DNA from 3 places in the Pseudoalteromonas sp. NEC-BIFX-2020_015 genome. Region 1 is predicted to be linked to each of the others. Evidence: predicted binding sites of a transcription regulator. Region 1 holds the regulator's gene; each other region holds the start of a gene.
What was found. Region 1 encodes sigma-54, which starts transcription at its own class of promoters, with help from an activator protein. Its sites were predicted from a motif close to GTTGGCACGNNNNTNGNNT; they were not measured.
Positions count from the first base shown of each region.

Region 2: the regulator sigma-54 is predicted to act here: its motif matches at 1,919-1,937, upstream of HH219_RS07675 (LPP20 family lipoprotein).
Region 3: the regulator sigma-54 is predicted to act here: its motif matches at 1,860-1,878, upstream of HH219_RS11895 (PspA/IM30 family protein).

Region 1 is NZ_JABCJL010000024.1:27,018-31,191, forward strand. Features, by position in the region: gene rapZ (RNase adapter RapZ) at 1-104, opposite strand, end outside; gene HH219_RS16215 (PTS sugar transporter subunit IIA) at 125-577, opposite strand; gene hpf (ribosome hibernation promoting factor) at 582-869, opposite strand; gene HH219_RS16225 (RNA polymerase factor sigma-54) at 899-2,395, opposite strand; gene lptB (LPS export ABC transporter ATP-binding protein) at 2,462-3,187, opposite strand; gene lptA (lipopolysaccharide transport periplasmic protein LptA) at 3,184-3,717, opposite strand; gene lptC (LPS export ABC transporter periplasmic protein LptC) at 3,707-4,174, opposite strand, start outside.
Region 2 is NZ_JABCJL010000008.1:16,276-20,449, forward strand. Features, by position in the region: gene HH219_RS07665 (LysR substrate-binding domain-containing protein) at 1-635, shown strand, start outside; gene HH219_RS07670 (flagellar assembly protein FlgT) at 619-1,812, opposite strand; gene HH219_RS07675 (LPP20 family lipoprotein) at 1,979-2,437, shown strand; gene flgN (flagellar export chaperone FlgN) at 2,587-3,018, opposite strand; gene flgM (flagellar biosynthesis anti-sigma factor FlgM) at 3,011-3,328, opposite strand; gene flgA (flagellar basal body P-ring formation chaperone FlgA) at 3,407-4,114, opposite strand.
Region 3 is NZ_JABCJL010000014.1:20,207-24,380, reverse strand. Features, by position in the region: gene HH219_RS11910 (copper chaperone PCu(A)C) at 1-506, opposite strand, end outside; gene HH219_RS11905 (hypothetical protein) at 595-918, opposite strand; gene HH219_RS11900 (PspC domain-containing protein) at 928-1,134, opposite strand; gene HH219_RS11895 (PspA/IM30 family protein) at 1,145-1,819, opposite strand; gene dusA (tRNA dihydrouridine(20/20a) synthase DusA) at 2,072-3,031, opposite strand; gene HH219_RS11885 (MarC family protein) at 3,149-3,769, opposite strand; gene HH219_RS11880 (transcriptional repressor) at 3,864-4,174, shown strand, end outside.

The sequences.
Region 1 (4,174 bases):
TTTACAGGGATATTATCAACACAATAATAGCCAAGGTCTTCTAATACACGCAAAGCGACAGATTTACCTGACCCTGAGCGCCCACTGATGATAATTAATTCCATGTAAACTCTCCTTCTTTTAACTACGACTGTTCAACAATGACTTGATATAGATCTTGGTCTGTTTTTGCGCTACGTATTTGTTTACAAAACTCTTTGTCGTTGAGTTTATCAGCAATTGTAGCTAACGTCTTTAAATGAAGTTCACTGTCACCATCAGGTACGATGAGTGCAACAAAAATATCGACGGGGCGATTATCAATGGCATCAAAATTGATTGGTTGTTCGCTTACTAAAATTAAAGCGAGTGGTTCTTGTGCGCCACTCATGCGACCATGCGGGATCGCGATACCACGGCCAATACCTGTACTACCTAATTTTTCTCTATTTAATAGAGCACTCAATATGTCTTGTTGTGATAAGTGAGGAAGCCGTTCATGAGCCAATTGGCTGATAAATTCGAGGATACGTTTTTTGCTATTAAAAAGGACCGCAGCTTTACTGCAGTCCTGACAAGTAAGTGAACTTAGTTTCATAGTGTTAGTGTCGAGCGTGCTTCTCTTTGTGTTTGATAACTTGACGGTCGAGTTTATCGATGAGCCCGTCAATCGCGGCATACATGTCCTGGTGCTGCGTTGAGGCAAATAGCTCTGCGCCACTGACATGTAATGTTGCTTCTGCTTTTTGGTTGAGCTTTTCTACGTCAAGAATAACATGGACATTGTTGATGTGATCAAAATGCCTCTCAAGCTTCGCAAACTTATTGTTTACATAGTCTCTTAATGAATCAGTAATTTCTACGTGACGACCAGTTAAATTTAGTTGCATAAGCATTTTCCTTCTTGTGGTTTTACGCCTTAAATCAAGCTTTTACGTTGATTTGACGGTGGAATAGCTAGCGATTCACGGTACTTTGCTATTGTTCGTCTAGCTACTTTGATACCTTGCTCTGCCAATATATCTGCAATTTTACTATCACTCAATGGTTTAGCTGAGTTTTCTGCTGCAATCAATTTTTTTATGAGTGCACGAATTGCTGTCGATGAGCATTCTCCGCCATTTTCGGTACTGACATGGCTTGAGAAAAAATACTTTAACTCAAAAATACCACGTGGTGTATGCATGTACTTCTGGGTTGTTACCCGGGAGATTGTTGATTCATGCATTTCAACCATTTCAGCAACATCGTTTAATACCATAGGTCGCATAGCCTCGGGGCCATGCTCAAAAAAACCTTGCTGCTGTTTAACAATGCAGTTCGTTACTTTGAGTAATGTGTCATTACGACTTTCTAGGCTTTTTATAAACCATTTAGCTTCTTGTAAATGAGAGCGAATAAATTGGCTGTCAGTGCTCGATTTTACAGAGCGCGACATCGCCGCATATTGGCTGTTAACTCTAATTTTTGGCATGCTATCAGGGTTGAGCTCTACCACCCAGCGGCCTTTAATTTTTTTCACTGACACGTCGGGAATAACGTACTCTGACTCTTCTCGAACTATGGTATCCGCAGGCTTTGGATTAAGGCTGTGGATGAGTGTCATTACTTCTTTTAGTTCATCTTCCTTTAGCTTAGTCTTTTTCATCAAAGTACGATAGTCGCGACTAGCTAATAAATCGATATGATCAGTTAAAATCATTTTTGTTTCGCTAATCCAAGGCGTTGCAGGATCAAATTGATTTAGCTGAATACATAAACATTCAGGTAGGCTGCGTGCAGCAATACCGACCGGATCAAATAACTGAATACGCTTTAATACCGCTTGAACTTCATCAAGTTCAATTTCTTCTTCGTTATTACCTTTGTTTAGGCTTTCAGCAATGTCTTCACAGCTTAATGTAAGAATACCTGAGTCATCAACCGCTTCGACAATGGCTATCGCGATAGCTTCGTCAGTCGGACTAAAATGTGTCAGCTGTAGTTGCCACATAAGGTGATCGTGGAGGGTTTCAGATGAAGCGCCTTGATAAATAGATTCATCTTCAGGCATTGGCCCTGATGAAGAGCTTGGTGCGGCGCTCATGTATTCATCCCATGTAACATCCATCGCCATTTCGTCGCTTACGGTATCTTTTGCTAGCGCTTCACTGCTTTCTTGTTCGTATTCACTTGGCGTGTCATCAGCAGAGGCACTGACAGTTTGATCATCAGTATCTTGTTTTTGTTCGTTCTTACCACCTGATTCATCACCAAAGTCATTTTCATCGACCTCAAGTAATGGATTGCTATCTAGTGCTTCTTGGATCTCTTGTTGAAGATCTAATGTGCTCAACTGCAACAAACGAATAGCTTGTTGTAGTTGTGGTGTCATTGTAAGTTGCTGGCCCATGCGCAGCTGGAGTGATTGCCTCATGTATCTCTAACAATCCTTTTATTGTTGTCATAATTAAGTCTAGCAGAACCTTAGCCGGGCGTGGCTTTATAGCCTAAATTGCTCACCCAAATAAACGTCGCGGACTGTTTGGTCGGCAAGTACATGCTCAGGAGTGCCTGATGCAATTAACTCCCCATGAGAAACTATGTAGGCTTTTTCACAAACATCAAGGGTTTCTCGTACATTGTGGTCGGTAATAAGTACGCCTATCCCACGGTTTTTAAGATGTTCAATAATCTTCTTTATATCTAACACCGAAATAGGATCAACGCCAGCAAAAGGCTCATCTAACAGGATAAATTTAGGGTTTGCGGCTAAAGCGCGAGCAATTTCAACGCGACGGCGTTCACCACCAGATAATGCCATACCTTGACTATCACGGATGTGCTGAATGCTAAATTCATCAAGTAAGCCATCAAGCGCTTCTTCACGAGCTTGTTTATTTAGCTCTTTACGGGTTTCGAGTATCGCCATCAGGTTTTGGTAAACGGTCAGTTTGCGAAATATCGAAGATTCTTGCGGTAAATAGCCAATCCCTAAACGTGCACGGCTGTGCATTGGCAATAAGGTGATGTCGTTATCATCTATGCTTATTTGACCTTTGTCGCTTGGCACTAATCCTACAATCATGTAAAAAGTGGTGGTTTTGCCTGCGCCATTAGGGCCAAGTAAGCCAACAATGCTGCCAGCGCTGACTTCTAAGCCTACATTTTTTACTACTTGGCGGCCTTTATAACTTTTTGCTAAAAACTCAGCTTTTAATGTGCTCATGGCTGACCTTTTTCGTTATCTTTTTTAGTGTTTACTGGGACTAATATTGTATGCACTCGTTCGTCTGAATTTTCATCTTTTTCAGCGCTAATTAATTGTTGGTCCATGTCGTATGTAATACTTTTGGCATTAATCTTTTGACCTGCTTGAGTGACTTGGGCGTTACCGATTAAAGTTAAATAGCGTTTATCAACATCGTAACGAACCTCATTGGCGCTGGCGCTCATAATTGTGCCATCTGTTTGTTTTTCTTCAAAGTATGCAGGGCTTCCAGTGGCAACAAGCAGCTGCTTATTATCACCTAAATCTTCACGTTTGTGCACTTCTAGGTGATCAGCTGTGATACGACGATTACCATGGATTATCTCTACGTTTTTTTCAAAAATACCGACATTTTTTTTCAGCTGTGCAAGCTGTTTATCAGCGCTTATCGATACTTGTTCTGCAAGTGGAAGAGTACCTTCAGCAAAGCTTGAAAGGGCAATGAACAAGCTAGGTATTACAAGTAAGTGAGCAAATTTATTGGTCATAATATATGGTTCGCGTATGGTTAATAAGTTCTACCACTTCGGCTTTTAAGTCGGCTCTAAGGCCGCGTCCGGTGGTCTTTAAATTTGGTCCGATTAATTCAACAGGCTGTTCTGAACTCATGGTTTGTTGTTCAATATCAACCAAGATATTATCGGCATTAATATGCTTAATCATTGCGTTGTTTGTGAGATTTTTAGCAACAACATTGCCTTCTAAAATCAACTGGTTATTTTCATATAATGTGGCTTCTTGCGCATTGATTTGCCACGTTTGCTGTTGATTATATAAAGTAAAAATAGGCTTTTCAAAGTAAGTAAATCCTAACTGCTGATAAAGTTCCATTTTTGCTGCGGTTACTTTGTGGCTAATTTTACCTTGCTCATCAAATGCGGTTTGCTTTAATTCGACCGCGGTATAATCAGGTTTTGCTATCACATCTTCTTGATTTTTTACCGT
Region 2 (4,174 bases), on a different contig from region 1:
AAGGTAAAGTAAGAATAGGCATTATTCCAACAATTGCACCGTATTTATTACCTACTTTACTCACATCGATGAAAGAAGCGTTTGCGCAGAGTCAATTTGCCTTTGTTGAAATGCAAACCGCCACATTATTAAATGCGCTTGATAACGGCGAACTCGACATCGCTATACTAGCAGATGTGCCTGAACTTAAACTTTATCATACGGTTAATTTATACAAAGAAGATTTTTTAGTGGCAATGTCTGAGCAAAATACATTAGCACAGCGCGATAAAATTGCCTTAGACGAACTACGCTCATGTAGCTTATTAATGCTTAGCGATGGGCATTGCTTTAAAGATCAAGCGCAGCAGTTTTGTTTTGCCGCAGGGGTCGATGTCTCAAATGAATATTTAGGGAACAGCCTTGAGACATTACTTGCGCTAGTAGCTATGGATGATGGTGTAACGTTTGTGCCAAAGCTGGCATGCGTTGAACGCGCTGGCATTAGTTATTTACCGATATTTCCGCCTCAACAACGTAGCATTGTGCTTGCGAGTCGTAAACATTACCCCCATTTGGCAGGGGTAGATAAATTAGCTCAGTGGCTCAGTGAACACCCAAGCCTTGGCCGACAATTGGTTAAGGCTCTACGTTAATTAACTGTACTACATCATTGATTTGAATGTTGGGTAAAGGTTGCTGATTCACACTGACCGCAACAGCGCTTTGCTGGTATACCTGATTTACTTGTACTGTGTTTAATGTCGTGATCAGGTGCGGCATTTTATTACCCGCAGCATCTGTTAAATAGTTATGGTGGGCAATACTCAATAATTGGCCTTTTTCTAAGCCGTGCGCTTTGCCTAAATTAATAACTAATTTATCGTTTTCAATATGTAAAATCTTACCTTGTGTTTCAAGGCACGCCATTACTGCTTGTATGTCATAACTCGCTGTTTGGTTTATTTCTACTATGCTTTTACCATAATCAGAGCCCCAAAATTTTTCGCTAAATACATCAATAATCTCGGTTTTTTCAAAAGGCCAAATCGCTTGGCTACGATAGCTTTTTTGCCATAATCGCTCATAGGTGGTGCCATCAAATAATGCAAAGTCGACCTTATATGAACGTTGGTATGTTTCATCTTGCCAAAAGGCATAGTCGCTATTAAGTTTGTCGCTATTTGAAATATCGACCATTTGGCTTAATAACACGTACTGCGAATTGCTGCGCGTGGCAATTTCTTCTAGTAGGGCGTTACTGTAATCGTATTGCTGATTAAAAAACTCACCAACGCGAATAGGAAAATTAAAATAGGCGGTGGGCTTAGCGTTCATGGCCGACTTATTTAAAGTCTTATAGAGAGATTCGCTGGTGGCTTTGTCAATGTCAAAAATTTGACCCATCATTGCTTGTTCACGATTGACTAATTGGGTTTGAGTGATCGCAACAAATTTATTAAATTGGCTTGCCGGGCAGTGATCTTGCTTCGGAAAGATATCTAAACGCAACGTAATCGCGAGCTGGTCAGATCTTCGGTCTTCGCTGATCATCTCTATTTTTTGAATTTCACCGTGGCTTTTTATTTTTAACTGATCTTGCATTAGCACGCCGTCAACTAAGGTTTGCATTGACGTAACGCGTGCACCAGAGAACACTAATGCCTGCGTGATCGCATCTTTTATAGCCGCTGACTTAGCGCCGCTAATATCGTTATTTTTAATACTGGCGTGGCCGGTTGATTCGTACCATTGTGCAAATGCATTTACAGAGAAAAAGCTAATGCTTAGCCAGCTAGTGATGATCACTATAATTGATAACACGCGTTTCATTTCCCTAACCCCATACCAAAATTTGCTATTATGAATAACAGAGCAAGGACTGTACCATTTGTTAAATTATAAGTTTTTAAACCCTACTAATTTACTAATTTACTAATTTGGCATTGATCGTGCATTAAACTCACCATTATGACTCTTTAATGATGTGAGAGATGCCATGCGTACTGTAATATTGTTTTGTACTTTAGCAAGCCTGAGCTTAGCTGGCTGTAGTAGTATTTTTGATAAACATGTGGAATATAAGTATGTAGAGCCAGATAACTACCCAATATTAAAAGCAATAGGGTATGCCCCCATAAGCGCTCAACAGGGGGAAAACCAGTCACAACGTTCACTCATGGCAATTAAAGCATCTAAGCTTGAAGCTTACCGTGAGCTTGCTGAGCAAGTGTATGGGCAAAAAATTACCGCTGGTACAACAGTGCAAGGCAGTATTGCGCAAAATGATCGGCTACAAAGTCAAGTTCAAGGGGTGATTAAAGGCGCGCAGGTCGTTAAAACATATGCTGTTGGCGACACCTACGCTACAGAGTTGCATCTTGATATGAAGCGGGTACATGATTTATATATTGGTGAAATTAAGCCAAGAGAAGTTAAAAAAGTAACGTATTACTAAGAGTTTGTTATGCAATGCCCGAGGCGCTATATTTTTATTGATATGTGCTAAGTATGACTTTTTTAAAAGAAATGACGGGCCGCTTTCATTAAAATTTGGATGCAGTAGGGAATGCTTAATATAATCTTAAGTGTTGGTTACGAAGAAGCTTATGCTTTTAGATTTCTAACTAATTCATTATTACCATGAACAGCACTGCCGCCTTGGTCATAAGTCATAGATGTTGGCGCGCCAATTAATATATCTTTCAATTGTCTAACTGTTAAATTTGCTTGATGAGCAGCATGAGCATTAACGTCGTTTTTTTTCTTACAAAACTCTAGTTGCTTTCGGACATTATGAATAAGTTCAGGGAGTTCAGCTGATTGCTCATCATTAGTCGTCATTAAGGTTTTTAGTTCTTTATCGAGCGTTTGAATTTTACTTAAAAAACTAAGCTTCTGTTGGGCAAGATCTTTTAATCCTTCACCACGGCGAGATGCAATGGCTGTTAATTCATCATCTAAAATACTGGCCAATGAGGTTAAGCAATTTAACTGCATTGTGAGCTTAGAGCATATTAAAGAATTATGATCAGCCATACACATCAAACTCAAATGAAGCTATGCTTTTTGCTAACTTTTCAGTATCAACTTGATATTTACCTTCGCTGATTGCTTTTTTCAGCTCTTCAACTTTTTTACTATCAAAGCCAGATGACTGCTGTGTTTTTTCTTGCAGTGATTTAAGCTGCTGAGCTTGAGGTGTTAAGCTAACAGAGTCAGTTGCAGCTTTAGGAGCCGCCGTTTGCACTGCTGTTTGTGAACTATTATTTTGTAAATCAACTTTTTGCTGTTTAGCATTGGCCAACACATTAGCCTGTTGTTGACCTTTATTTACTTGGCTTACCATGATTTTAACCTATACATTACCCAACTGATGCCTAGTTATCGGCATATATGTTAGTTACTTTAGCATAAATATGGAAATTTAAATATTTACCTGCACAGACTCTACACCGTCAACACGGGCATTTAAAATTTTCCCTGATTTTTTATTCTTAACCTTTATCTGCTCTCCTAAAGTACCATCTTCAAGGGCTAAACCTGAAGCTTTAATTTTTAACCCTCGGATCACAGCAAAAATAGTGACGTTGTCGCCTTTGCAAACCATACATATTTGGTTCATAGAAATAGGAAAACCACTGCGTATATTTCGTTTACTACGACTGCCAATCAGTAACTGTGTGTCTTGGAGATGCTGAACTCTAACAAAATGTTTAGGCTTCATAATTAAACTTAAATGATGATCTTGAATAACTTCGCCCCTGGCGAGGTTTTCACTGGCTACCACTACTGCAGAAAGCTCAACGACACGTACGTGAACATATTGGCTCCAGCTATTCGTATCATCACATTTAACTTGAACTGTGACCTGACGATTAAAGGGCGGTTCTGTTGGAATGGTTAGTACAGGTTGACTTTGACAACTGCGATCAGGGATTCTGCTATCCAAGGTGAGTGCGTTAAGTTGGCGAGTTTCTGGGTGCGAAGGGCCTAACTGATCAGCCACATACGAAACCGCAAGTTCTTGTAATTCTTCCTTGCTGTAAGATTGAGCGTATAGAGGTGATACTAGAAATTGGCTAGCAAGAAAATAAAAAACACTGTATCTTCGGCTTTTTTTTAACAAACTCATAATGTTTCGACTATGCTTATTGTTGAAAACAGGGTATATATATTTAGCGTCAAAGAATAG
Region 3 (4,174 bases), on a different contig from region 1:
TGGTGTTGTTTAGACTGCTCAGCTTGTTCTGCTTGGCTCTCTAACGAAACCACTTTTGCCTGAGTAAAAACACGGTTACCGTCGCTAAAATATAGCGTGAGTTTAAGTTCTTGCCCTACTTTTAATGGCTCTTTTGGTTCAAATACCATTAAATGATAACCGCCCGGTTTAAAGTCGATTTGTGAATGAGCTTTAATTTTTAATGAATCTACTTTATTCATTTTCATCATACCATTAACGTGTTGGTGCTCATGAACTTCTACGCGGCCTAAATTTTCAATACTCGCCTTGGTGAGTGTTACTGCGTTATCGCCCTGATTAACCAAGTTCAAATAACCGACACTCGATTTACTCGCAGGTAGAAAAACCCTTACTTGTGCGTTATTTACAACAATATGACTGTCAGTATCGTGATGGTGTTCTGCATGTGCAATAACAGGTGAGGTGTATAGGCTAATCCCTAAAAGAGCACTAGAGAGTGCTGTAAGTAATGGCTTAAGAGTCATTTCAATCCTTGTTACGATAATCATTTTATTGACTAAATTTAGCATAATTGTGAAAAAATAGTCAGTAAAATTAGTATTTAGATGGTTGTTAGGCCACCTTTTTATTATCAGAAACAAGCCAACATAAAAATGCAATGAGTAGTAACGGCCAAGCAATCATTAATGAACCAAATAATAACGCAATGAGCAATCCTAAAGAGACTGCAATACCAGCACCTAACAGCCCCACACCAACCAATGCGATACATACAATAACTGCTAGCACGGCTAAAAGTGCGCCTACGAGCTCAATACCTATCCAGCTGAGATCGGTGAACCATAGCGGTAATTGCCATGAATCAAACTGCATAATCTCAAATGGACTTGATGTCATAAGTAACAAAATTAATAGACAAACTGCAACAATCTTCATGGCACTCTCCTAATATACTTTACTTTCTAAGCAACAATGGGCAATTAAATAACCTGCACCTATGACTAATGGAAACTGAATAAGCATTAAGATAGTAACCAATCGAGTAACCCACACAGGTAGATCTAATCGTTGTGCTAACCCACTACATACTCCTGATATTTTTTTATTTAATGGGTCTTTATACCAACGTTTTTGACTATTATAAGTATTCATAACAACACTCCTAAGCTGACTTTTTAACTTTAATTTTTAACGCTGCAAGCTCTTGCTCTAGTGCATCATTTTTAACTAAAGCATCAATTTGATCGGCTGTTGTATTTTGATTAGCCGAATCAGTGATTTCATAAGCCTCAACCTGCGCTTCAATCGCATCAACACGACGCTCAATAACATCAAAGCGTGAAAGTGCATGCGCTACTTTTTCACTGTTTAATTGATGATTTACACGCACTCTGGCATTCACCACGTTATGTACTTGCAGCAAGCTTCTTTGCTTTGCTTTAGCCGCGCCAAGCTTTTCTTGCAAACGCTGAGCGTCATCTTGCAATTTTTCTAGCGAGTCGGTCAGTTTAACTAACTCAGGCTCAATTGCCGCTAAATCAGACGCTACTCGCTGCTTTTCTTTGAGAGCCGCAGCCGCCAAATCATCACGGCCTTTACTTACCGCGATTTCCGCTTTTTCCTGCCATTGTGTAATACTGTTTTGTTTTTCTGTCTGCTGACGTCTCAATACTTTTTCTTCACACAAAATTGCCGCAGCAGTTGCTCGGCACTCACCAAGCGCTTGCTGCATTTCTTGAATAAGCAAGTTTAAGAGCTTTTGCGGATCTTCTGCTTTATCTAGCGCAGCTACTATATTTGATTGAATCAGATCACTTACACGATTAACTAAGCCCATGACTTTCTCCTGTTGATTATGGGTGATTACCACTTAATGATTCCAAGACTTGTGCCATGTTATTTAAATAAAATAAAAACCAAATAATATCAAAAGCTTAAATCAAAAAAGAACAATTTAAAATGACTTTAAGCTGAATGTAAAATGGTTAAAAAAACTAAAATAGTTGCTTTTTAACCATAATTTAGGATCAAAAAAAGCCACTAAAAAGTGGCTTTTATAATCTACTAATTACGGTATTAAATTAGTGATTTACTGCGGCACAAAACTTAACGCCTTATCCATCACTGATAAATCAGCTTGTTTTCCGTGGCCATTTTCCGATAAATGACGTCGAAAGCCACGGGCACCAGGCTGGCCCTGAAAAATACCCAGCATATGGCGCGCAATATGCCAAAAGTTGGCCCCTTGCTGCATCTCAGATTCAATATAATCATACATTGAACGCACTACATCATGGCGTGATTGAGTGAAATTACCGTCACCGTAAATCTTTTCATCAACTTCGCTGAGTATAAATGGGTTACTATATGCTTCTCTGCCAATCATAATACCATCAACATGAGCAAGGTGTGCTTGACTGTCAGCAATCGTTTTAACACCACCATTTAAACTTAAATGTAATTGCGGGTAGTCTTTTTTTAGCTGATAAACACGTGGGTAATCAAGTGGCGGTACTTCACGGTTTTCTTTAGGGCTTAAGCCTTTTAACCACGCTTTTCGTGCGTGAATAATAAAATCATCACAACCAACATTATGACTGGCCTCAATTAAAGCACATAAGAATTCATACGAATCTTGCTCATCAATACCTATACGGGTTTTAACTGTAACAGGGATATTAGCCTGCTCTTTCATTGCAGCTACGCAATCAGCAACAAGTTGCGGTTCACCCATTAAACATGCACCAAAACGACCATTTTGAACACGATCTGACGGACAACCCACATTAAGATTAATCTCGTCATAGCCACGCTCTGCGGCTAATTTTGCACACTGAGCAAGTGCTTTAGGATCTGACCCGCCCAACTGTAAAGCAACCGGTCCTTCATGCTCATTGAAATGCAGATAATCACCACGGCCAAATAAAATAGCACCAGTAGTTATCATTTCAGTATACAACACTGTGTGCTTTGTCATTTTACGATGAAAAGTACGGCAATGACGATCAGTCCAATCAAGCATCGGGGCCACAGAAAAGCGTCTATTCAAAGTAAAATCCTCAGGTAATTAATAACAGTTAGAGCTAAATAAAAGCCCCACATTTTACATAAATGCAGAGCTTCCATCAATCTTAAGCATTCAAATCAAAAAACATCGATCACAAACTTATGAAAACACCTGCAACCCGAAGTAATGAGCAATGCCATCTAATATATTCGTAACGGCAACTGATGTAAGAATCAATCCCATGATCCGACTAATAATGCTCGCGCCGCTATCACCTATTAACTTATGAACATGAGTCGCTAGCAATAATAAAACTAACACCACCGCAAGTACTGCAAGCATGACAGCTGAAGTAATTGATTGTTCGACCCATGTATACTCATTATTACGTGTCATAAGCACAGCCCCGAGCATTGCCCCAGGGCTAGCAATTGACGGAATTGCCAAAGGAAATATAGCCGTTGCCGTACTATCTCTCACACTTTTGATTTCGGTTTCAGGCTTACTTTCACCAAAAATCATAGATAGTGCAAACAAAAGTAGGACAATACCACCTGCAATCTGAAAAGCAGACAGTGGAATTTTGATTGCATTTAAAAGCAGCTCTCCCGCCAGAACAAAAAACAACAACACTACTGCAGAAACCGCAACAGCCTTGTAAGCTACTTTACGCTTAAACTGCTCACAGTCGCCACGCGTAGTAGCAATAAAAACAGGAACAGTGCCAATTGGATCGATAACCGCAAAAAAGAAGATAAATATCGCTAATAATTCATTCATTGCTAGACTTCCTAGAATAAAACTGTCTAATAAAAACGCTGCAAGTACAACACAGTATGTTAGTATATCACGGTAGCGTAAGGATAAGAGAATGATGAATATAGAGTCACTCGTTAGTAAAGCAAAACAAGTATGCGACAATCGTGGCGCCCGATTTACACCGATCCGTGAAAAAGTATTTCGCCTACTGGCTAGCGCCCAAGGCGGCGTTGGGGCTTATGATTTATTAGAACAACTTAAAATCACTGAGTCAGGGGCTAAACCTGCGACGATATATCGTGCATTAGACTTTTTAGCAGAACTAGGCTTTATCCACAAAATTGAAAGTACTAACGCATTTATGCTGTGTCATCATTTTGACCACATTCATCCTGTACAACTTTTAATATGTGATAAGTGCGGTTT